Regions from separate parts of the Sinorhizobium sp. BJ1 genome, predicted to be linked through region 4. Evidence: riboswitches for the same ligand, from Rfam matches in the RefSeq annotation. Region 4 holds a riboswitch; each other region holds the start of a gene.
The links. Region 4 has a riboswitch for cobalamin ahead of metE (5-methyltetrahydropteroyltriglutamate--homocysteine S-methyltransferase). Riboswitches for the same ligand answer to the same signal wherever they lie in the genome.

Region 1: it holds a riboswitch for cobalamin, as region 4 does, so the genes downstream of both, CO676_RS07445 (CbtB-domain containing protein) here and metE (5-methyltetrahydropteroyltriglutamate--homocysteine S-methyltransferase) in region 4, are expected to answer to the same signal.
Region 2: it holds a riboswitch for cobalamin, as region 4 does, so the genes downstream of both, CO676_RS35235 (ABC transporter substrate-binding protein) here and metE (5-methyltetrahydropteroyltriglutamate--homocysteine S-methyltransferase) in region 4, are expected to answer to the same signal.
Region 3: it holds a riboswitch for cobalamin, as region 4 does, so the genes downstream of both, CO676_RS05490 (aromatic ring-hydroxylating dioxygenase subunit alpha) here and metE (5-methyltetrahydropteroyltriglutamate--homocysteine S-methyltransferase) in region 4, are expected to answer to the same signal.

What each region holds. Positions count from the first base shown of each region.
Region 1 covers NZ_NWTH01000004.1:272,025-277,544, forward strand. Annotated here, with positions in the region: gene CO676_RS07435 (ferric iron reductase) at 1-603, shown strand, start outside; gene CO676_RS07440 (CbtA family protein) at 675-1,463, opposite strand; gene CO676_RS07445 (CbtB-domain containing protein) at 1,630-1,806, opposite strand; cobalamin riboswitch at 1,846-2,118, opposite strand; gene CO676_RS07450 (anthrone oxygenase family protein) at 2,331-2,807, shown strand; gene CO676_RS07455 (VOC family protein) at 2,853-3,203, shown strand; gene CO676_RS07460 (cystathionine gamma-synthase family protein) at 3,231-4,514, opposite strand; gene CO676_RS07465 (Lrp/AsnC family transcriptional regulator) at 4,635-5,093, shown strand; gene CO676_RS07470 (isoprenylcysteine carboxylmethyltransferase family protein) at 5,171-5,520, shown strand, end outside.
Region 2 covers NZ_NWTH01000010.1:51,574-57,093, forward strand. Annotated here, with positions in the region: gene CO676_RS15930 (hypothetical protein) at 1-184, shown strand, start outside; gene CO676_RS15935 (hypothetical protein) at 204-458, opposite strand; partial or broken gene CO676_RS15940 (ribonucleotide-diphosphate reductase subunit beta) at 670-968, shown strand; cobalamin riboswitch at 1,017-1,249, shown strand; gene CO676_RS35235 (ABC transporter substrate-binding protein) at 1,510-2,472, shown strand; gene CO676_RS15950 (iron ABC transporter permease) at 2,469-3,497, shown strand; gene CO676_RS15955 (ABC transporter ATP-binding protein) at 3,494-4,297, shown strand; gene CO676_RS15960 (pseudoazurin) at 4,294-4,737, shown strand; gene CO676_RS15965 (ABC transporter substrate-binding protein) at 5,013-5,520, shown strand, end outside.
Region 3 covers NZ_NWTH01000003.1:429,376-434,895, forward strand. Annotated here, with positions in the region: gene CO676_RS05480 (glycoside hydrolase family 25 protein) at 126-1,187, shown strand; gene CO676_RS05485 (hybrid-cluster NAD(P)-dependent oxidoreductase) at 1,209-2,303, opposite strand; gene CO676_RS05490 (aromatic ring-hydroxylating dioxygenase subunit alpha) at 2,306-3,550, opposite strand; cobalamin riboswitch at 3,654-3,856, opposite strand; gene CO676_RS05500 (DUF6656 family protein) at 4,164-4,763, shown strand; gene CO676_RS05505 (L-threonylcarbamoyladenylate synthase) at 4,843-5,520, shown strand, end outside.
Region 4 covers NZ_NWTH01000031.1:51,497-57,016, forward strand. Annotated here, with positions in the region: gene CO676_RS27960 (O-acetylhomoserine aminocarboxypropyltransferase/cysteine synthase family protein) at 1-204, shown strand, start outside; gene CO676_RS27965 (gamma-glutamyl-gamma-aminobutyrate hydrolase family protein) at 218-994, shown strand; gene CO676_RS27970 (DMT family transporter) at 991-1,914, shown strand; cobalamin riboswitch at 2,097-2,308, shown strand; gene metE (5-methyltetrahydropteroyltriglutamate--homocysteine S-methyltransferase) at 2,413-4,779, shown strand; gene CO676_RS27980 (hotdog domain-containing protein) at 4,982-5,520, shown strand, end outside.

The DNA.
Region 1 (5,520 bases), on a different contig from region 4:
TTTTACAGTCACCAGCTGAGCCTTGCGGCGGGAGCGATCCATCTCGCCAGCGGCCTCGTTCCGATCGTCGCGGCGCTGCGGTTCGAAACCTTTTCGCGACCTCTCAACGGGCGGACGCTCACGGCAGGCCGCTTTCATTTCCTCGTCGAGCTTCCGCAGAGCGAGAGTGAGATGGAGCGGGAGGCGTTGGACCAGCGCCTCCATGATGGCTTCGTTGCGCACATCAAGCCGGTGATCGCGTTTCTGAAACGCCGCTGCGGCCTGTCGGCCCGCGCGCAATGGCGGCTAGCCGCAGACAGTCTCGCCGGTGCTTTCCTGGAGATCGGGCGGCGGCGGCAAGAGGAAGACAAGGCGATCGAGCAGGCGCTGGCGATCGTCAACCACGCTCACTCGCCGCTCGCGTCGCGGCAGCTTCATTACGAAAGGATCGAGGTTGCTTGCGGTGGTGGGGGAGAGGTGCGCTCCAGGACCTACCGGATACGCGGCGGCTGCTGCCTCTTCTATCGTGCCGATGGCGGCAGCTACTGCGACACCTGTGTGCTGCTGGAGCCTGAACTTCGACGAGATCGGCTACGGGCCCATTTGCTCGCCAACGAAGTGTGACGTGAGCCACACCCCTGGCCTTCTCCCCGCATGCGGGGAGAAGAGACAAGCGGCGAACGGACGCATGTGGGCTAGTTCACCCGGAGAAACCGGTCGTTGATGAAACCGGAGACGATGCCAAGCACGAGCCAGAAGGCGAGCGTCGTCGCAAGCGCGGCGACGGCGAACTCGGCGCCGAGCACGGCCGGCACGTTGCTGGAGATGTCGAGCGGCTGCGGCGCGCCATAGAGGTGGGGAGCAGCGACAAGGACGAGACCCCCCAGCTTGGCGACGATTCCGTGCCGGAGTGCCAACAGGTAAAGGCCGGCGGCGGAGAGCAGTATCGTCGCCACCCACCATGCCTGACGGTCGCCAAGCTCGGCGGCCGGAAAGCCCGGCAGTTCCGGTGGCAAGCCGACTGCGGGCAGCAGGTGCACCGCCAGCCAGCCGAAGGCGCCCCAGAGCGCGCCGTTGGCAAGCGTGATCGGATAGCCGACCACCAGGCTGATGCCGGCAAGCAGCAGCGAGAAGCCTGCACCGGTGACCAGATTGGCGGCAAGCGTGCCGGAAAAGCGGCTCATGCCGAACATGATGCCGCCTTCCTCGTGTTCTTCGCCCTCATGGGCATAGGCGGGCGTGACCGGGGAAAGCGCGGCAAGCATGTCGCCCAACGACGGGGCGCCGTTCAGCAACGAATGCTGCTGATGATCCGTGGCCGCCGGCTGCTCACCGGCTGGCTGTCCGGGGGCGGCTGGCACTTCGCCTTCGAATTCTTCCGCATGCAGGATGAGCGGCGTGACGCGCAATTCCTGGGCGCCGGTCATGAAGACGCCGGCTACCAGCCCGGCCACAATCGCGGCCAGAAGTGTCTTGACGATCATTGTCGTTTTTCCTCGGCGGGCGCGGTCGCCCTGCGGCAGCCGGCCCCGCTCCATGGACGCAAACCGGCGCTTGCCGGCGCGTGCCAGCGGCACGACGCTCCGAGCACCGGCGTGTCGGTTGTTGCTTCGTTCGATCTGGAACGCGGCCAGCGTTCCATAGCTTCGCTTAGTGGCAGGGGAAGCCGTAGGAATGACGCGTGTCGTGGGCCGTGTCATGCAGCACGGCCGAATTCGCCAGGCCGGCACCGAAGACCAGGAAGCCACCGATCATGAGGGCAATGATACCCGCGGTCAGTCGGTCGCTGAGGGAAAGCGGAATGCTCGAAACAGTAGACGTAGCCATGACAACCTCCGTGATGGCAATGGGATATTCCCCTTGGGCACTATGCCCGCATCGCTTGGCAGGTTTCCTGGCTCGCAGCGTCAGATGCCCAGATTAGGCACCAGGGATTTGCCTCACCTTCCCAGTTCGAACCGCCCTCTCGCGGTTTTACCCAGTGGCTTCTTCCGGATCGCTCCGGAATAGCAAATTCACGCTGCTCTACAGTCGCGGGGTCGGCCGTGATTGAGATGCCCAGCTTGGGTCCACCCGTCACGTTCCCGTTTACTCCCGAAACGCGTTCGCATTCCGGGAACCAACCGATCATCGATGATTAGGTGGGGACGCCGACGATGTCAATCGAGCCACAGCGGAAAGTACGAGAGGGTTTTGCGAGCTTGCGGTGCAGGCACGTGGTACGGGACAACCCCTGATGACTGTGATGCGTCAGTCGGTTATTCCTTCCTTGACTTGCTCAGGTTCAAGCCGGGGTGATCGTCGGCTATGGCCGCGAAACCAACCGCAACCAATGTCTGGAGTGTCGCGTGATGATTGCCTTTGTTCCCGCACTGGCCTTCGCTGCCGTCGTCGGCTCTGGCCTGATGGCTGGGCTCTTCTTCGTCTTTTCCGTCTGCGTCATGCAGGCGCTTTCGCGGCTGCCGCCCGAAGAGGGTATCGCTGCGATGAACGCCATCAACGTGGTCATCCAGAATCCGCTGTTTCTTACGGCCTTCATGGGAACGGCACTTATTGGCCTCGCGCTCATCGTTGCCGCCTTTGTCTGGGGCGGGGAGGGGAGCTATCTGCTGGCAGCGGGGGGGCTTGCCTATATCGTCGGCACGCTGATGGTGACGATCGTCTTCAACGTCCCCTTGAACGACGCACTCGCAGCGGCCCGCGGTGAGGCTGCGGTCGAAATCTGGCAGCAGCGTTATCTAACGGATTGGGTCTGGTGGAACCACGTCCGCACAATCGCCTCGATCGGGGCGCTGGCGCTCCTTGTGCTCGGCTACGCCCGAAGCTGAAGCGCAGCGTCAAACACTGGACCGCATGAGATTCGGGAGGAAAACATGACTGTCCGACGCATCGTGCCCAATCTTCAGGTGTCCGATCCCACATCGGCGCACCGCTTTTATGCGGACCTGCTCGACCTCGAGATCGTTATGGATCACGGCTGGCTCGTCACCTTCGCAGCCAAGGGCAGTTCATCCATGCCGCAGGTGAGCTTCGCCACCGAAGGCGGATCGGGAACGCCGGTGCCGGCGCTCTCGATCGAGGTGGATGACGTGGACGAAGTCTATGGGCGTGCGAAGGCTGCCGGTGCAGAGATCGTCTACGATATCACCGACGAGCCCTGGGGCGTGCGGCGCTTCTTCCTGCGCGATCCGTTCGGCAACATAGTCAACATCCTGTCGCATTGAGCGGGGCACGAACCCCGGCGCAACCGATCAGACGGTCGTCAGTGCGTTGGCGACGTCGGCGACGAGATCGTCCGGATGCTCGATGCCGATCGACAGGCGGATGGTGGATTCGAGCACGCCGATCCGGCGCCGCACCTCGATCGGCACGCCCGAGTGAGTCATGGCAGCCGGGTGGCTGGCGAGCGATTCCGTGCCGCCGAGGCTGACGGCGAGCTTGAAGATCTGCAGGGCGTTCAAGAAACGGAAGGCTGCCTCCTGGCCGCCGGCGATGTCGAAGGAGAAGGTCGAGCCGGCGCCGGTGCACTGCGCGGCAAAGACGCGGCCGACCGGCGAGGCTTCGTCGTGGAAGGGCAGATAGTGGATCCCTTCGACCTTCGGGTGGTCGCGCAGGAACTCGGCGACGATCCGGGCGTTGTCGTTCGCCTTCTCCATCCGGACCGACAGCGTTTCGAGCGACCGACCGAGCATCCAGCAGGAATGCGGGTCGAGCTGCGTGCCGATCGAGCCGCGAAGCGCCTTCACCTGTTTGATGAGCGCCTTGGAGCCAAGGACGGCGCCGGCGATAAGGTCGGAGTGCCCGCCGACATATTTGGTGAGCGAATAGAGCGACAGATCGGCGCCGTGTTCGATCGGCTGCTGGAAGACCGGGCCGAGCAGGGTGTTGTCGCAGGCGACGATCGGCCTCTGCCCCTGTCTTTCGCTGATTTTTTCGGCGATGCGGCGGATCATTGCGACATCGACAAGGCTGTTGGTGGGGTTGGCCGGCGTCTCGATGAGCACCGCGGCGATCCGTCCCCTGCTCATCGCCTCCTCGGCGGCAGCGCTGACCGCCGCTTCGTCGGTGCCATCGGCAAAGCCGACGGCATGAATGCCGAGACTGAGGAAGGTCTTGGCGAGCAGCGTCTCGGTGCCGCCGTAGAGCGGCTGCGAATGCAGGATCGCATCGCCCGGCCGCACGAAGGCAAGCAGCGTGGTGGCGATTGCCGACATGCCGGAGGAAAACAGCGCGCCGGCCTCGGCCCGCTCGTACACGGCAAGCCGATCTTCGACGATTTCGCTGTTCGGGTGGTTGAAGCGGGAATAGACGAGTCCGGCACCGACGCCCGCCGGCGGTTCGCGCCGTCCCGAGACGAAATCGAAGAAGTCACGGCCCTCCTCGGCGGAATGGAAGACGAAGGTGGAGGTCAGGAACACCGGCGGCTTGACGGCGCCTTCCGAAAGCTCGGGATCGTAACCATAATTCAGCATCAGCGTTTCGGGATGCAGTTTGTGGTTGCCGATATGGGTCTTCGACGGATGCGGCGCGGTCATGGCTTATCTCCCAAGCGGACTCGATTATCGGCTAAATTATATCAAACGCTTGGGCCGATCCTTGCTATTTGCGATCACTTCGTTTTGATGGGCGCAATTTTTTGCCGGGGATTAAGCGATATGACGCAGAAAATTGCCGACGAGATGGATCGCCGCATCCTGCGGGAACTGATTACCGACGCGCGGATCACCAACAACGAACTAGCCGAGCGCGTCGGCCTTTCTCCTTCGCCCTGCCTCAGGCGACTGCGGCGCCTCGAGGAGACCGGCGTCATCCGCGGCTATACGGCGCTCGTCGACCCGGTTATCGAGGGTTGGACGATGACGGCGATCGCCACCGTCCGCCTCAGCCGCCAGCACGAGGACGAGATCGTCATGTTCGAGGAGGCGATCAGGGGATCGGATGAAGTACTCGAATGCCACCTCGTCACGCGGTCGCGCGACTATGTGCTGAAGGTGATGAGCGCCGGCCTCGAGCATTACGAGCGTTTCATCAAGGAGAAGATCGCCCGGCTCAAATGTGTCGCCTCGATCGAGACAAGCTTCGTGATGAACACCATCAAGGAGCGGAGGATCTAAATTTAGTAATCTAGGCGTCGCCGATACAATCGGCACGGATTTGGGTTTACAACCCGTCAATCGGATACTGCTTGATCATGCGAAAGCCCGTCGCAATTCTCGGTTCAGCGGTTTTCTTCGTCGTCGTCCCCTGTGGGGTCGCGGGACTCGTCCCATGGTGGATCACCGGCTGGCAGTTCCGCGATCCCTTCCTCGGCACATGGGTGACGCAGGCGGTCGGCGTCATCCTGGTCGTCGCGGGGCTTCCAGGGCTGGTCGATTCGATCAGGCGGTTCGCTGTGGAAGGCTTCGGCACGCCGGCGCCGATTGCACCGACGCAAACCCTGGTTGTCAGGGGGTTCTACCGTTACGTGCGCAATCCGATGTACCTTTCGGTGCTGGCGATCATCATGGGGCAGGGACTGCTGTTTGGCGACTGGCGGCTCAT
Region 2 (5,520 bases), on a different contig from region 4:
TTCCTGGGGCGGCGACGCGCTGGCGACCGCCCGCATCATGGACCTGATCCGCGCCGCCGCGGCACTCAAGACCGGCCAGGGCTCCGAATGGCCGGTTGGTCCGGATAAGCCGGGCTTCATGCGCAGTTGCATCCGCCTGATCGTCAACGGCATTCGTGCGCGTGGCTCAGCGCAACGCGATTAACTCGCTCGTATCCATGTCGTCATGTCATTCTTCGAACGACCCAGAGCGATCGGCCCGCATGGGCGATTCCGGACACGAGTCGGAGGCGAGGATCGTCCTTGAGCCGCTCGGCCTCGATCGCCTCGAGAAGCAGGGCCTGCCGGTCGGTCTCGTTTGCATTCGGCGTGATCCAGCAGCGCCGATCCTCGCAGCAGAGGCCGGCTTCCGGATGCTCCTGCAGATACTCGATCGCATATTCGGCGCCCACTGTTCGCGGTCCTGCGTCGACGGACATCTGTCCCTCCTCCTGTCTCCGTGATTGCTCAAGGATTATACTTGATTGTGGCGTCTGTTGCAGGAAGACGTTTTTGCTTGCTGCCGTCGGGAGCAATCGCGGCGTCTCGCTTCACCGGCCTGACGCTGCTCGGCACGATCCAGAACGGTGTCGGCGCGTGAAGCTGATGGCCTATCCGGTGACGCCGCACGAGGAGGCGGTGCTTACCAACATCAAGTACTTCGCTTTCGACCTGCTGCTCGGGCTCTACGACAACGAGGTGAAATATACCGAAGCGGTCTACGACGGCGTCGGCCTCACCGAGACGTCAATAAATTCCTGCACTACAACGCCAACAAGGCGCTGATGAAGCTTGGCTACGAGGCGCTGTTCCCGCCGGAAGCCTGCAAACCCCGCGATCCTGTCGGCGCTCTCGCCGGCCGCCGACGAAAACCATGACTTCTTCGCGGCTGGTCGTCCTATGTCATAGGCAAGGCGGTCGCGACGGAGGACGAGGACTGGGATTTTTGACGCTCCGGCATGGCGATAGAACCGGCCTTGACCAGCTGAGATCAACTATTTAATGAAGCCAGTGACGGTTCCCCTACGATGAAGCGAAGGGGATTAATAGGGAACACGGTGCGGACGACCCAAGAGGGACCAAGACCGTGGCTGCCCCCGCAACTGTAAGCGGATTGCCGCCCATCCTAGTGACGCGAAAGCGTCATGCCACTGCGAGCTCGATCGTGGGAAGGCAGGTGGACGGCAGATATCCGCGAGCCAGGAGACCTGCCGTCATGCGTTCACTCCAATGCGGGCGGGGATGCCCGGAACAGGACACAGCATGACCTCTCCTCGCGCCGATCTGCGCCTTTTAGCCTGCGGTCTTCCCCGTTCCTCGACGCCGTCGCGCTGTCGGCAGGCGGTCTGACTCCGTCCGTCCGCGCCACGAACGGCCGCATTCCGTGCGGCCGCTTCATCGAATCCGGGGAATAGACTTATGAAAAGCATCTTTGCGAAATCTAATCGCGGCATCCTGTGGGCTGCTGCCGTTCTTCTGGCGGCCATCGGCATGGAGGCCCAGGCCGCCGAAACCAGCTATCCGCTGACGCTTACCAATTGCGGCCGCCCGGTCACCTTCCCGAAGGCGCCCGAACGCGCCGTCTCGATCGGCCAAAGCAGCACGGAGATCCTGTACCTGCTCGGCCTTCAGGATCGGATGGTGGGTACCGCCGTCTGGATCGGTCCGGTCATCAAGGGTTATGAGGACGCGAATGCAAACGTCGAGCGGCTGGCCGACAACGACCCGAGTTTCGAAGGCGTCGTCGCCAAGAAGCCGGATGTCGTGACGGCGCAGTTCCAGTGGCATGTCGGGCGCGAAGGCATCGTCGCCAAGCCCGAGCAGTTCGAAGAACTCGGCATTCCGGTCTACACGTCGCCTGCCGATTGCGTCGGCAAGGACAATAGCGGCGGCGGCGATGGCGTTCGCCACACGGTCTTCACGATGGACCTCATCTATCAGGAAATCACCGAACTCGCCCAGATCTTCAACGTCCAGGAGCGCGGCGAGAAGCTGGTCGCCGAGTTGAGGGCGCGTGAGGATGCGGCGAAGAAGAAGATCGCGTCGGCGAACGGCAAGCTCTCCGCGGTGTTCTGGTTCTCGAGCGCCGAGCTCGACATCGATCCCTACGTCGCCGGCAAGAACGGCGCGCCGGGCTATATCATGCGGGCGCTCGGCATCGACAATGTCATCGACAGCGAAGAGGAATGGCCGACCGTCGGCTGGGAAACCATCGCCAAGTCCGGCCCGACGCTCGTCGTCGCGGGAAAGATGGAGCGCCGTCGCTTCCCCGCCGACGACGTCGCCGTCAAGCACAAGTTCCTGGAGTCGGACCCGGTAACCAGCCTGATGCCTGCGGTGAAAGAGGGCCACGTCGTCGAGATGGACGCCCAGGCGATGAACCCGACGATCCGGACCATCGAAGGCATCGAGGTGCTGGCCGATGCCGTCGAGAAATCCGGCCTGAACAAGTGATAGGCATCGCGCCATCCTTGTCGCGGACGAGCGCCAGCCTGCTGGCGCTCGTCGTGCTACTGGTCGCGCTCTGGCTGGGCGCGGCGATCGGCGAGACGGCCATTCCCATGGGCGTCGTCGCCAAGACTGTCGCCAACCGATTGTGGGATGCCGGATACGGCCTCGATGCGCTCGACGAGGGCATCATCTGGAACTACCGGGTGAGCCGCGCCATCGTGGCCGCCTGCTGCGGTTCGGCGCTGGCGGTCTCCGGCGTCGTGCTGCAGTCGCTGCTGCGCAATCCGCTGGCCGACCCCTACATTCTCGGTATCTCGGCGGGTGCATCGACCGGTGCGGTCGGCGTCGCCGTTCTCGGCATCGGCGCCGGCCTGCTGACGCTGCCGGTCGGAGCGTTCGCAGGAGCCATTCTCGCCTTCGGGCTCGTCAGCCTTCTGGCGATGCGTGCCGGCAGGGGCCATGGCGCGATCATTCTGGCCGGCGTCGCCGGCTCGCAGCTCTTCAACGCGCTCACGTCGCTCATCGTTACCAAGGCCGCCAATGCGGAACAGGCGCGCGCAATCATGTTCTGGCTGCTCGGCAATCTTTCCGGCGTGCGCTGGCCGGATGTCTGGCTCGCCGTTCCTGTCGCGGTGGTCGGCCTCATTGTCTGCCTGTGGCACGCGCGGGCGCTCGACGCCTTCACCTTCGGATCCGAGTCCGCCGCCTCGCTCGGCATCCCGGTGCGCCGGGTCTATGTCGTCCTGATTGGCGCATCGGCGATGATGACGGCGGCCATGGTCAGCATCGTCGGGTCGATCGGTTTCGTCGGCCTCGTCATCCCGCACGTGTCCCGGATGATCGTCGGCGTCCGGCACGGATTGCTGCTTCCCGCCGCCGCCTTGATCGGGGCGGTGTTCATGATCGCCGCCGACATCGTGTCGCGCGTCATCATTCCGGGGCAGGTGCTGCCGATCGGCGTCGTCACGGCGCTCGTCGGCGCACCGGCCTTTGCCGTCATCCTCAGCCAGCGCAGGACAGTTCGATGAAACTCTCCGCTTGCAATGTCTCGTGGTCGACGGGTGGAGTTTCCATCCTCCGGGATGTCTCGCTCGACGTCGTCGCGGGCGAGTTTCTCGGCATCGTCGGGCCGAACGGCTCCGGCAAGACCAGCCTGATGTCGCTGCTTGCCGGCCTCCGGCGGCCGCGGTCCGGCCGGGTGCTGCTGGACGGACAGGGCGTCGACACGCTGGGACGGAAGGAAATTGCCAAGCGCATTGCGCTGGTCGAGCAGCAGGCCGAAACGGGCGAGCGCATTTCGGCGCGCCAGGCGGTGGAACTCGGCCGCACGCCGCATCTCGGCCCTCTCACACCGTGGTCGACGAGGGATGACGAGATCGTCGACGAGGCGATCCGCAATGTCGGCATGGCGCAGCTTGCGGCGCGGACGTGGCACACGCTGTCGGGCGGGGAGCGGCAGCGCCTGCACATCGCCCGCGCCCTGGCACAACAGCCGCAGATGCTCCTTCTCGACGAGCCGACGAACCACCTCGATGTTGGCCATCAGATCGGTCTCCTGCATCTCGTGCGCCAGCAGAAGCTGACGGCGGTTGCCGCACTTCACGATCTCAACCATGCCGCCATGTTCTGCGACCGCATCGCCTTGATGAGCGGCGGTCGCGTCACTGCATTGGGACGGCCGCACGAAGTTCTCACCCAAGAGCGAATCCGCACCGTCTTCGGCGTCGACGTTGATGTCGAGTACCAGGGCGACGGCCGCTGCCATATCCGTTACCGCGCCCCCGGTTCCCCGCCTGCCGAAAAGCCGATGCTGAAGAGGATTTCATGATCAGTCTTGTCAGGCTGCTGTTGACCGTGCTGATTGCCATTTCGATGCCGGCCTTGGTGAGCGCCGAGACGGTCGAGGTCAAGATGCTGAACCGGGGCGAGAAGGGTTCGATGGTTTTCGAACCGGATTTCCTTGCGCTCCGGCCGGGCGACAGCGTCAAGTTCATCGCCACCAACAAGAGCCACAACGCCGCGACGATCGACGGAATGGTTCCGGACGGGCATCCGGGATTTAAGTGCAAGATCAACGAGGAGATCGTCGTCACCTTCGATAAGCCCGGCTTCTACGGCATCAAATGCTCGCCGCATTACGCCATGGGTATGGTCATGCTGATCAAGGTCGGGCATGTCGAACTGCAGCAGAGCTATCGCGCGATCGAGGTTCCCGCCCGAGCCAAACCGCGCTTCGAAGCGCTCTTTGCTGGAGCCGAAGCGGAGTAGCTGGGAAATAGCGGTCGCGGCCCATACCGAAACTTCCAAGAAAGTCTCCAGGGTAAATGGCACCTCTCCTCCGTATCTGCCGGATAGCTCCGATCATCGGAAGCCCGGCGGACCGTTGCCCCCCGCCCGCAGAGCACAATCGGCGGAAAATCTAGCCTCTCGATTTAGCGGGCAAGTTCGCCAGCGTTGGAGGTTGCCGGTACAACCCTGAACTCCCATTGAAATCGATTACATTTTCTGGCTTCATAGCGCTCGCAAGATTTGGGAGGAATCTAATGACGAAATTCATTGCTCTTGCGCTTGGCACGGTCGCGTCCATCGTTATCTCGGCCTCGGCGGTCAACGCGGAAACATTCAAGATAGGCCTTTCGAACGGCTGGGTCGGCAGCGAGTGGCGCACCCAGATGATTGACGAGGCGAAGGCCGCCGCGGCGAAATGGAAGGACAAGGGCGTCGACGTCGAGGTTTCCGTCCAGAGCGCCAATGTCGACGTGCCCGGGCAGATCGCCCATATCCGCAACTTCATCGCGGAAGGCGTCAACGCCATCATCGTCAATCCGAACAGCCCGACGGCCTTCGACCCGATCTTCGCGCAGGCGAAGGAGGCCGGCATCCTGGTGATCGCGACGGACGCGGAAGTCTCCTCGCCCGATGCGGTCTATGTCGGGATCGACCAGACCGCTTGGGGTGCTGCGGGCGCCAGGTGGCTCGCCGAGACGCTCGACGGCAAGGGCAAGGTGGTGGCGATCAACGGCGTTGCCGGGCATCCGGCAAACGAGATGC
Region 3 (5,520 bases), on a different contig from region 4:
TCCAGAGCCGAGTTCGGAGGCGCTTTACCGCCACTGGTCAGTGTACAGGAGCGGCGCTCTCGCGCAGATTGGCTCAAGGGGCTGAGATTTACGACCCTTTAACGCAAAGTCGGCAATCTCAGAGAATGGAAAAGCGGGGAATCTCGATCTCGGGGATGATCTTGCGCCTGGCGGCCCTTGTAGGCCTGACCTTTGCGGTGGCGAACGCACGCGCCGCAGACGTCGAGCCGTGGAAAGAGCGGCAGAACGCTATCATCGTCGACGCCTACGAGTTGAACAGCATCGATTGGGAAGCGATGCTGAAGGACAAGCGCATCGCGGGGTTCATCGCGAAAGCTTCCGACGGCCTTCCGGAAAGCTTTACCTGCACCGGCGATCACGGCGGAGACACCGTCGCCCACTGCAAGACGATGTGGCGAAAATACGCGGTCAGCCGGGAACTCTATCAGACGCGCCGGATGATCGCCCGCTCGCAAGGCCTCTTATGGGGCGCCTACCACCTGGCGCGACCGGGCAATCCTGTCGACCAGGCCAATCACTTCCTCGACTATGCGGAACCGCGCGAGGACGAATTGATGGTCCTCGACATCGAGGGCATCGATCCCGCGAACTACATGTCGCTCGAGGACGCCGCGATTTTTGCCGGCCACATCAAGGCCCGCACCGGGCGCTACCCGATCCTCTACACCAACCACATCACCGCAAAACAGATCGCCGCCAGCCGCTCCCAGCACCGGCTGCTCTCCCGCCTGCCGCTCTGGTATGCCCGCTACAAGCCAGACATTCGCGACGTCTTTCCTATGGGCAACTGGGACGGCTACGCGCTGTGGCAGTTCTCGTCGTCCCATAATTGCGGCAAGAAGCGCTGCCCCTATCGCGTCCCGGGCACGCTCAACGACATCGACGTGAACGTCGCTGCGATGAGCGCTTCAGCGCTGAAGAAGGTGTGGGCACATGGCTCCCTCCTCCCGGAGAAGCCGCCGATTGTCACCGTCATCGCCTCCGCAAAAGTCGGCAGGGCGCCGGCAGCCAGCGCGGCGACCTCCGTCCCGCTCGCAAAGCCCTTGCTCATCAGCCGGGCCCAGGCCGACAGCGGATCGGGCACCGGCGTCGACGCAACGGTCACCGGTTCGATCAGCATAAAGGCTGCCGAGGCGGAGTTGCCAAATCAGCCGAAGCGTCGCTGACCTGGCCAGCGGCAGAACGACTTATGCCTCGATCTGAACGTCGCCGACGGGCCGCGAGCAGCAGGCGAGGATATAGCCCTCATCGACCTCGTCATCGAGAATGCCGCCATTGTGGTTCATCTCGACATCGCCGGCGATCTTCAGCACGCGGCACGTGCCGCAAATGCCCCCCTCGCAGGCCGCGCCGATCCGCACACCGTTGGCGCGTGCCGTCTGCAGGATCGTCTGGCCCGGGACGGCCGAGACTTCTTTGCCGCTCATGGTGAAAGTCACCCGCGCCGCCTCGGCCCCGGCGCTCCCCGCCGGTCCGGCGCGAATGGCGAGTTCCTCCGCCGCGGGGGCTGCTGCCGGCTGGAAGCTTTCCTGATGGTAGCGGGCCATGTCGAAACCGGCCCCTTTCAGCATCTCCCGGACCCCCCGCATAAAGGGTTCGGGGCCGCAACAGAAGACCGTCCGCTCCAGAAAATCCGGCGCAAGCAGCGGCAGCTTCGTCGCATCGATGCGGCCGCGCAGCCCGTGCCAGCCGTGACGCGCTTCGTGCCCCTCCACCAAGAAGCCGAGATTGAGACGCGACATTTGGCGCGCCAGGACCTCGAGTTCCGACTTGAACAGAAGATCCTCCGGCTGCCGGGCGCAGGAGATGAAGGTGACATCGGTTTCCGGCGTGCAATCCGCCATCCAGCGGGCCATCGACATCATCGGCGTGATCCCGGAGCCGGCCGAGATGAAGAGATATTTTTCGCCCGGATGGCGAACGAAGCTGAAATCGCCAAGCGGACCCAGCGCTTTCAGCACGACACCCGGCTTCAGATTGTCGAACATCCAGCGCGTGCCGATGCTGCCCGGCTGGGCCTTGACCGTCACCGCCACGGAGAGCGGGCGGGACGGCGAGGACGACAGCGTATAGGTGCGAAAGACCGGCTCTTCGCCGACAGGCAGTTCCAGCGTCACGAACTGCCCGGGTAGGTAGCGGAACCAGGCCGGCTTGTCCGACCGGAAGGTGAAGGTCATCACATCCGCGGTCTCGGCGACCACGGAGGTGCATTCAAGCAGGTGCTGGCGGTCGATCCAGGGATGAAGCTCGTCGAAATGATGAAAGGAACGGGCCATTTCCATGGTCAGGCCACCCGCGACAAAGGAGAGGACTTGCCCTGGAGGCGATCCACCATGAAGCGCGAGTACCAGTCGACGAACTGCATCACGCCGCCCTCGTGTTCGGCCGAATAGGGACCCGGCTCATAGGCCGGCGAGCGGATGCCGAAAGCGTTTTCCTCGACGATCTGCCGGTCCTGATCGTTGGTCTCCGTCCAGACATGGGTGAGGTCCTCGAGCGTATAGTCGACCCCCTCGACCGCATCCTTGTTGACGAGCCATTTGGTGGTTACCTGCGTCAGTTCCGGCCCGAGCGGCAGCACGCGGAAGGTGATCGCGTGGTCTCCGAGGATGTGGTTCCAGGTCGTCGGATAGTGGAAGAGAAGCAGCGTGCCGATGCCCTTGGCGCTGACGCCGGCGGAAAGCTCTTTGCGGACGGCCTTCTCGCCGGACATCGTATAGCTCTCGGCCCTGTTGATCAGCGGCATTCTCGTCATGCGGAACTGGCCGGTCGGTCCGATCCTGAAGGCGCTCGGCAGTCCCGCCGCTTCGCATCTTTCCCAATGGGCACCGATTTCGGGGTCGTCCATGGCGCCCTGGACGCCGGTCACTGTCGGAGCCTCCGGATAGGTGCGGCAGAGTTCCGGGTGATTGGCGGCGCAATGGTAGCACTCGCGATTGTTTTCCCAGACGAGCTTCCAGTTGCCCTTCTCGACGATGGTGCTCTCATAGGCGACCTTGGTTTCGCCGAGGCGATGCGGTGCGAGATAGCCGGCGACCGTGTCGCGGAACGGCTGGAAATCCATCGGCTGCTCGGCGAGACTGACGAAGATATAGCCGCCGACCGTTTCACAATGCACCGGCTTCAGACTGTGCTGGGCGGGATCGAAATCCTCCGGCATCTGCCGGGCGAAGAGAAGCCTGCCGTCCAGTTCGTAGGTCCATTGATGATAGGGACAAACCAGCTTGGCCGAGGAGCCCTTGTGCTGCGTGCAAACGCGCGAGCCGCGGTGGCGACAGGAATTATGCAGCGCCCGCACTGCCCCCTGGCGATCGCGCACGATGACAATCGGATAGTCGCCGACCTGCAGGGTGAAATAGTTGCCAGGCCGCGGGATTTCGCAGTCGTGGCCGACGAAGAGCCAGTCCTTGTACCAGATATGCTCCAGGTCCTGTCGGTAATAGTCCGGGTCGATGTAGAAGGCCCGGTCGAGGCTGTAGCCCTCGCGGCGGGTCTTCAGCTTGCGCAGCATTTCATTCTGAGTGTCCATGCCCATGTCCTCGTTAGCCCTGTTTCGGACAGGCAGGACAGGAACCGCGCCGGTGATTTGCCGTACGCCATAGCTCCGATCCGGCTGCCCGCCGCAACCTGTTACGGTCGTTTCGCTCCAAGGCTGGTTTCCGGGCTCTGGAGTCGTCCCCGAAGGACCAGCCCGGCACCTTCCCGGACGACCTGTCCAGTGGCTCTCTGCCGTGGCTTTCACTCCACCACCGTTGCGGGGGCAGCGCCGGGATTTGACCGGCTTCCCAATTCTCCGCCCCCTCTTAGAGGCGGCACCTTGAGCATCCCAATCTAAGCGCGCAGCCCGGCTCGGCAATTGCCGGTGTGCGACATTCCATTCCGGAAAGACGACAGAGATTTTCGCGCGGCCGCATGGAGACGTCCGTCACATTTTCTATAATAAACAAGATGATAGATGTCTATTTCAGCAGCTGAAGCTTTTCTTAACCGCGCCATCCCCGCCGCGAAGACAACTGGCCATTTTGCGACATACAGGCGATGCGGAGCAGCCAGTGTGGCGCCCGAAATACTCTGTTAACCATAGTGATTTAGCGTTCACTGACGGATCAATCCGTTTGACGGATTAGGTGACACAGAGGTCGATGGCAAAGCTCAGATACTACGACGCCTCCGGCAAAGCGCAGGCGCCGACGCCGAAAACGGCGGGCCACACGGAGTTCCTGCGCACCGGCCGCATTGACCGGCGCCGCCCGTGGATGCCCGAGCAGCGCCGCTACATGACCCATGAAGAGGTGGCCGAGAGAACCGGCCAGAAATTGCAGGCGGCGGGAGAGACGACTCACAAGCGGATCAACGGCTTTCACGCCTTCATCCAGTTCCCGAAGATGATCTTCCACCGGACGCTCGCCGATAGCCCCCACCTCGGCTATTGCCATGTGACAGCCGCTAAGGCGAAGCTCAACCAATCGCGCGAAATCACCTGGGCTTTCTACTTCGCCAACTTCTTCTCCGACCTCGGGGACGAGACGCATTTCTTCGAACGGATACAAACCAGCTATTCACGCATGTATTTCGCCGTCGCCATCGCGCCGGACTCCGAACTTGGGCAAATGGCCATCAATCGCAACGTTCGCGGCAATGGGCTGATCTTCCGGACGCAGGACCCGAAAGTGGCGCTCAAGAACGTCCTGATGCTCGGCGCACGCGACGAGGCTTTGCGGCGGGTTATTCGGAGCCTCTGATCCCGCCCGTCGGCGAAGAAAGTCGTTCTGTTTTCCCTCCTCCTCCGTTAAGGAAGCGACGGAAAGGATCGGAACCGCCATGGCCGAAATCATCGATACGCGCAACGAACCGGATCGAGCGATCGAAAAGGCCTGCGCCGTGCTTTCAGAAGGCGAACCGGTCGCGATCCCGACGGAAACCGTCTACGGGCTTGCTGCGGATGCGACCAATGCCGATGCGATCAGCCGCATCTACGAGATGAAGGGCCGGCCGCGCTTCAATCCGCTGATCTGCCATGTCTCCGACATGGCAATGGCCGAAGCGCATGTGGCGTTCGATCAAATCTCCCGGCGCCTCGCGGAAGCCTTCTGGCCCGGACCTCTGACGCTGATCCTGCCGCAGCGACCCGAAAGCGGCGTGCATGCGCTGGCCTCCGCCGGGCTCGACACGCTCGGTATCCGCATGCCCGAGGGTTTCTCCCGGCGGGTGATTGGACACTTTGGCCGGCCGCTGGCGGCCCCGAGCGCCAATACGTCGGGCAGGATCAGTCCGACCAGCGCAACGCATGTTGAGGTCGACCTCGGGCCGAAGCTGAAACTGATCCTGGATGCGGGTCCTGCAGAGATCGGCCTCGAATCGACGATCATCAAGGTCGAGGACGGCAGCCTCCGGCTGCTTCGGCCGGGTGGTCTCGACGCGGCCGAGATCGAGGCGTTGACCGGCCTTCCCGTCGAACGACCGGAAGCGGCGGGCGCCACGATCGAAGCGCCGGGCATG
Region 4 (5,520 bases):
CGCCTGCAGCTCATCTACCACGTTTCAAATATTGGCGACGCGAGGACGCTCGCCACACATCCAGCCTCGACGACGCATGCTTCGGTGCCACGCGAGGCGCGTCTGGCTGCCGGCGTTCGCGACGGAACAATTCGCATCTCCGTTGGACTTGAGCATATTGAGGATATCATCGCCGACATCGGGCAAGCCCTTGACCGAGCCTAAAATAGTGACAGCGGTGGGAGAATGTGGCCCGGCGATCGTTGGTGTCGTTACCGACCGCCGAACGGTGGAGGGCGTTGACTATGAGACCGTGCGCGTGCGTTATCTCGAAGCCCTACGCTTTACGGCGGGCGTCTTGCCAATCGTCATCCCAGGGGGCCTTACGGATCAGGATTTGCGGACCTGCTTGTCGGCCCTCAATGGCGTGCTGCTGACCGGAGCGGAGTCAAATGTATCACCTTCACTTTATGGGGGGCCAGAGGCTTGTTTAAAGACGCTCGATCTCGACCGGGACAGGACAAGCTTTGCTGCGATCAAGATTGCGTTATCATCGGGCATTCCCCTGTTCGGAATCTGCCGTGGGTTGCAAGAACTCAATGTCGCACTGGGCGGCACCCTCTCCAGCAACATCTCGGAAGGTGAACGTCGAATCTCTCATTCGGAAGACCTCTCTCTCCCGCGTGACCTTCAATATGCCCCCTCGCATGCAATTCTAGCTGAAGGCCACGGCCATATCGCCCAGTGCATCCGCCGGTCGCATAAGGATCCAGTCCTGGTCAACACCCTGCATCGGCAGGGAATCGCGCGATTGGCCGATGGCCTTGCTGTTGATGCGCGATGCGTGGACGGCGTCATCGAAGCCGTATCTGTAAAGGACGCGCCAACGTTTGCCGCCGCTGTGCAATGGCATCCTGAATGGTTTCACGCTGAGGATCCGCTCAGCGTCGAAATCTTCCGTGCATTCGGCGAGGCCTGCTGCTCGCACATGATAGCAACAAAGTTACAGCCATGAAGAATAAATATCTTTCGCCAATCCTTGGAGCCGTTTTTGCCCTTTTAGCAGCTCTGTCGAATGGGACCGTGGGGGTGCTTTCTCGGTCCGCCTTCAATGAAGGCCTCGACCACACCGCGGTCGCATTCTGGCGTTGCGGCATCGCGCTTTCGCTGCTGTCAATCGTCATCCTTTTGAGGCCTGCGGGCTTGGCCAGAGTAGGCTCCGAATTCACGGGGTCGTGGAAGATCGCCGTTTGCTCCGCGCTTGGCATCTTCACGCTTTATCATTTCGAAACCCGAGCTTTCGCTTATGCGCCGATCCCATTGGTTGCCATCCTTGTGTTCGCTGGCGGCCTTGGTGCAATCGCGCTCGACATCCTCATCCTGAAGGAAAGGGTAACGACGCGCAAGGCGTTCGCTATGACCATGGTCTTTCTTGGAGGCAGCTTCCTGATTGCTGGTGACGGCCTGGTGATTGGAAGCATTGCCGGCGTCATCCTCGCCCTTATCGCGGGGCTAGGTTACGCCAGCTTTATCTTCGCATGGAAGTTCTTTAAGCTCCGCTCATCCCTAGAGAATTTTTGGTGGTTCCTGGCTTATGGCTTTGTAATGCTCGCTGTTCCTTATGCTTGGAGTGGCGCACAAGTCCCGTCAGTAAACGCGCTACCAAGTTTGCTATCGCTGGGGGTTATCCCATCATTTTGTGGATTCTACTGCACAATTCTCGCTCTTCAGTGTATCGAGGCTTACAAGACGCAGGTCATCGAATCGAGCGAGCCATTCTTTTCCGCGCTCTTCGCAGCCGTATTCTTCGGCGAATGGCTGACAAGTTCAGGAATGTCTGCTGCACTGGCTATCATCGTCGGTGCGTTGATCACATCCATGCCTGAGCGCCGTGCCGTCTCCATGCAAGTACATCCAATTGGCGAAGGGGAGTAGGTCACCATGCTTATTGGCCCGGTGCGGATGTCGCTGCGAAAACGGCCAACTGAAAGAACAAACAGGAATATTCTGGTCGTGAGTTGAATGGGGGGTTAGATCTGCCGTGCAGATATGGACAGAACAAGCGGCATAATGACATAACAATGTCTTTATGTCATTGACCAATCTCTCTCGTGCTGCCATTGTTGCGGTATCGTGGTTCTGCGGATCGTCTGGTCCGGAGCTAAGAGGGAATCCGGTGACGGTGCGTGTTGCACCCATGCCGGGACTGCCCCCGCAACTGTAGGCGGAGAACTGTCATCCAGCATGTCACTGAGGAAGACGCCTCGGGAAGACGGATGGCGGTGATGACCCGCAAGTCAGGAGACCTGCCGCGATAGATAACGTCCACGGGCGGGGTGTCCCGGTGTGCCGCTTTTGCGAACGGCGCGCTTTTGACCGTCTCGCCGATGCGTCGTGCCCATGCCTTGCCCATAACCTTCGGGGTACAAGGAAATGAGCATCAAGACGGCAAACCTCGGCTTTCCCAGGATCGGCAGGAAACGCGAACTGAAATTCGCGCTCGAAACCTATTGGGCAGGCAAGAGCGATGAAACGGCGCTCCTGGCGGCAGCGTGCGAGCTGCGCCAACGGCACTGGAAACTGCAGCAGGAACACGGGATCGACGTGATCCCTTCGAACGACTTTTCGCTTTACGATCATGTTCTCGACCACGCGGTGATGGTCGGCGCCATTCCGGAAGGCTACGGCTGGACGGATGGACCGGTTGCGCCCGACACCTACTTCGCGCTCGCGCGAGGCGAGAGGGGCGGCAAGCAGGCCGATTGCGGCTGCATAAACCCGCACGACGCTGGCCGTCCGGCACTTGAGATGACGAAATGGTTCGACACGAACTACCACTACTTGGTCCCGGAATTTCAGGCGGGGCAGTGCTTCTCGCTCACCCGCAACAGACCACTCGACGCGTTCCTCGAAGCCAAGGAGATCGGCATTCACACGCGGCCCGTGGCCCTCGGTCCGGTGACCTTCCTCAAGCTCGGCAAGGCGCGCGACGGTTCGGACCCGCTCGACCTCCTCGACCGGCTGCTCCCGATCTACCGCCAGATCCTGGCGGAGCTTCATGAGGCCGGTGCGGACTGGGTGCAGATCGACGAGCCGTGCCTGGCTCTCGACCTGACCGACAAGGAGCGGGATTGCCTGACGCGGGCGTTCTCGGCTGTCGCCCTAGCTGTTCCGGACCTTTCAATCATGGTGGCAAGTTACTATGGCGCCTACGCCGACAATCTTGCGGCTGCCCTCGCACTGCCAGTGGATGGTTTGCATATCGACGGCATCAGGATCCCTGAAGAACTGAAGAGGATCGTGGCGGATGCGCCACCGCATCTCACCCTCTCGCTCGGCGTGCTCGACGGCCGCAACATCTGGCGTGCCGACCTGGATGCCGTTCTTCGCGACCTGGCCCCCCTGGTCGAGCAGCGGGCAGCGGACAGGCTGCAACTCGCACCCTCCTGCAGCCTGCTGCATCTGCCCTACGACCTTGCCGACGAGACGGCGCTCGATCTCGAACTCAGGGCGTCGCTCAGCTTCGCGACCGAGAAACTCGAGGAACTGGCAGTGCTGAAACAGGCGCTCTCAGGCAACCGGGACGCGGTCGAAACGCGGATCGGGGCGTCGGTTCTGGCCGTTGCCGCTCGCCGGGCATCCCGCGAGGCGCATGATCCACTGGTCGAGGGGCGGTTGAAGTCTTTGACGCCGGAGATGGCAAAGCGGGTAAGCCCATTCGCAGCGCGGAAAGATGTTCAGGCCCGCCATCTGTCCCTGCCGCCCTTGCCGACGACCACGATCGGATCCTTCCCGCAGACCGCCGAGGTCAGGGCTGCCCGTGCAGCGCATCAGCGTGGTGAACTCTCGTATATCGACTACCGTGCCTTCCTCGCGCGGGAAACGGAGGCGGCGATCCGTTGGCAGGAGGACATCGGCATCGATGTGCTGGTGCATGGCGAGTTCGAGCGCAATGACATGGTTCAGTATTTCGCCGAGCAGATGGACGGCTATGCCTGCACCAGGAACGGGTGGGTTCAGAGCTACGGCTCCCGCTGCGTGCGCCCGCCGATCATTTTCGGTGACGTGTCGCGACCACGCCCGATGACCGTGGACTGGGCCCAGTTTGCGCAATCCAAGACCTCGAAGCCCGTCAAAGGCATCCTGACAGGGCCGGTGACCATGCTGCAATGGTCCTTCGTCCGTGATGACATCCCGCGCGCCGACGTGTGCCGCCAGATCGCACTTGCCATCCGCGACGAGGTGTCCGACCTCGAGGCGGCGGGGATCGCGATCATCCAGATCGACGAGCCGGCACTCCGGGAAGGTCTGCCGCTGCGCCGTGCCACCTGGCAGCACTACCTGGACTGGGCGACCGAGAGCTTCCGCCTCTCGGCCTCCGGCGTTGCCGACCAGACCCAGATCCACACCCATATGTGCTATTCCGAGTTCAACGACATCATGCCGGCGATCGTCGCGCTCGATGCCGATGTCATCTCCATCGAGACCTCCCGGTCGAAGATGGAACTGCTCGATGCCTTCTATGACACCCGCTATCCCAACGAGATCGGTCCCGGCGTCTACGACATCCACTCGCCGCGGGTGCCGGGAACCGAGGAGATGGTGGAACTCCTCCAGGCAGCGGCCAAACGCATCGATGCCGCACAGCTCTGGGTCAATCCGGATTGCGGCCTGAAAACCAGAGGATGGGCGGCGGTCAAGCCGGCGCTCGCCAACATGGTGACCGCGGCCGGACTTCTCCGGAAGCGGCTCTCCGAAACCGACGGGTGGAGGATCAGCGCATGGAACGGGAATTCATGAGCGAAGGGGAGCCGGCCGGAGGGCCGGCTCCCACAACGCTGATCGACATCGTTTTTCCGGGCGCCACCAATCATATGGCACGCTCTTCGGCGGCGCGGGCCTCTCCGCCATGGACCGGGTTGCCTTTGTCGCTGCGACGAGACAGGGGCTGTTCCCTTCGTCACCGCATCCTGCGAGCGGGTCGAATTCACGAAGCCGGCCCATGTCGGCGAGATCCTATCCTTTGTGGCGACCCCGATCTGGGGCTGGCCGGTGCTCGCTGACGGTAGAGGTCGAGATGCTCGCCGAGGCGATCAGCACGGGCGAGCGGCATCTCTGCACCCGTGGTGTCTTCCACATGGTCGCGTCGCTCGATCCGTCCCTGCGTGAGACCTGGTCGTTGCCGCCGCTGGCGACCACGCATGACGTCCATTCGCCCGGAGACGTCCACATGGCGGATGTCATCTTCGCCGACCAGGCCAACAGTTCCGGCGCGATGTTCGGTGGCGATGCGGCCCTTGTCGCGGCGTCGAGATTGTGCCGTAGACCGGCCGTGCTCGCCTCGTCGGAGCGTCTCGACTTTCATCACCCGATCCGGGTGGGATCGGTCTTCGAGGCGGTGGCCCGAGTTGTTTCCACTGGCAGAACCTCGATGACAGTCGAGGTGGAGCTTTGGGCGGAAACGCTCCTGAGCGGTGAGCGCTGCCAGACGGCGAAGGGCCTCTTCGTCATGGTGGCCGTCGATGAAAACCAGAAGCCCGT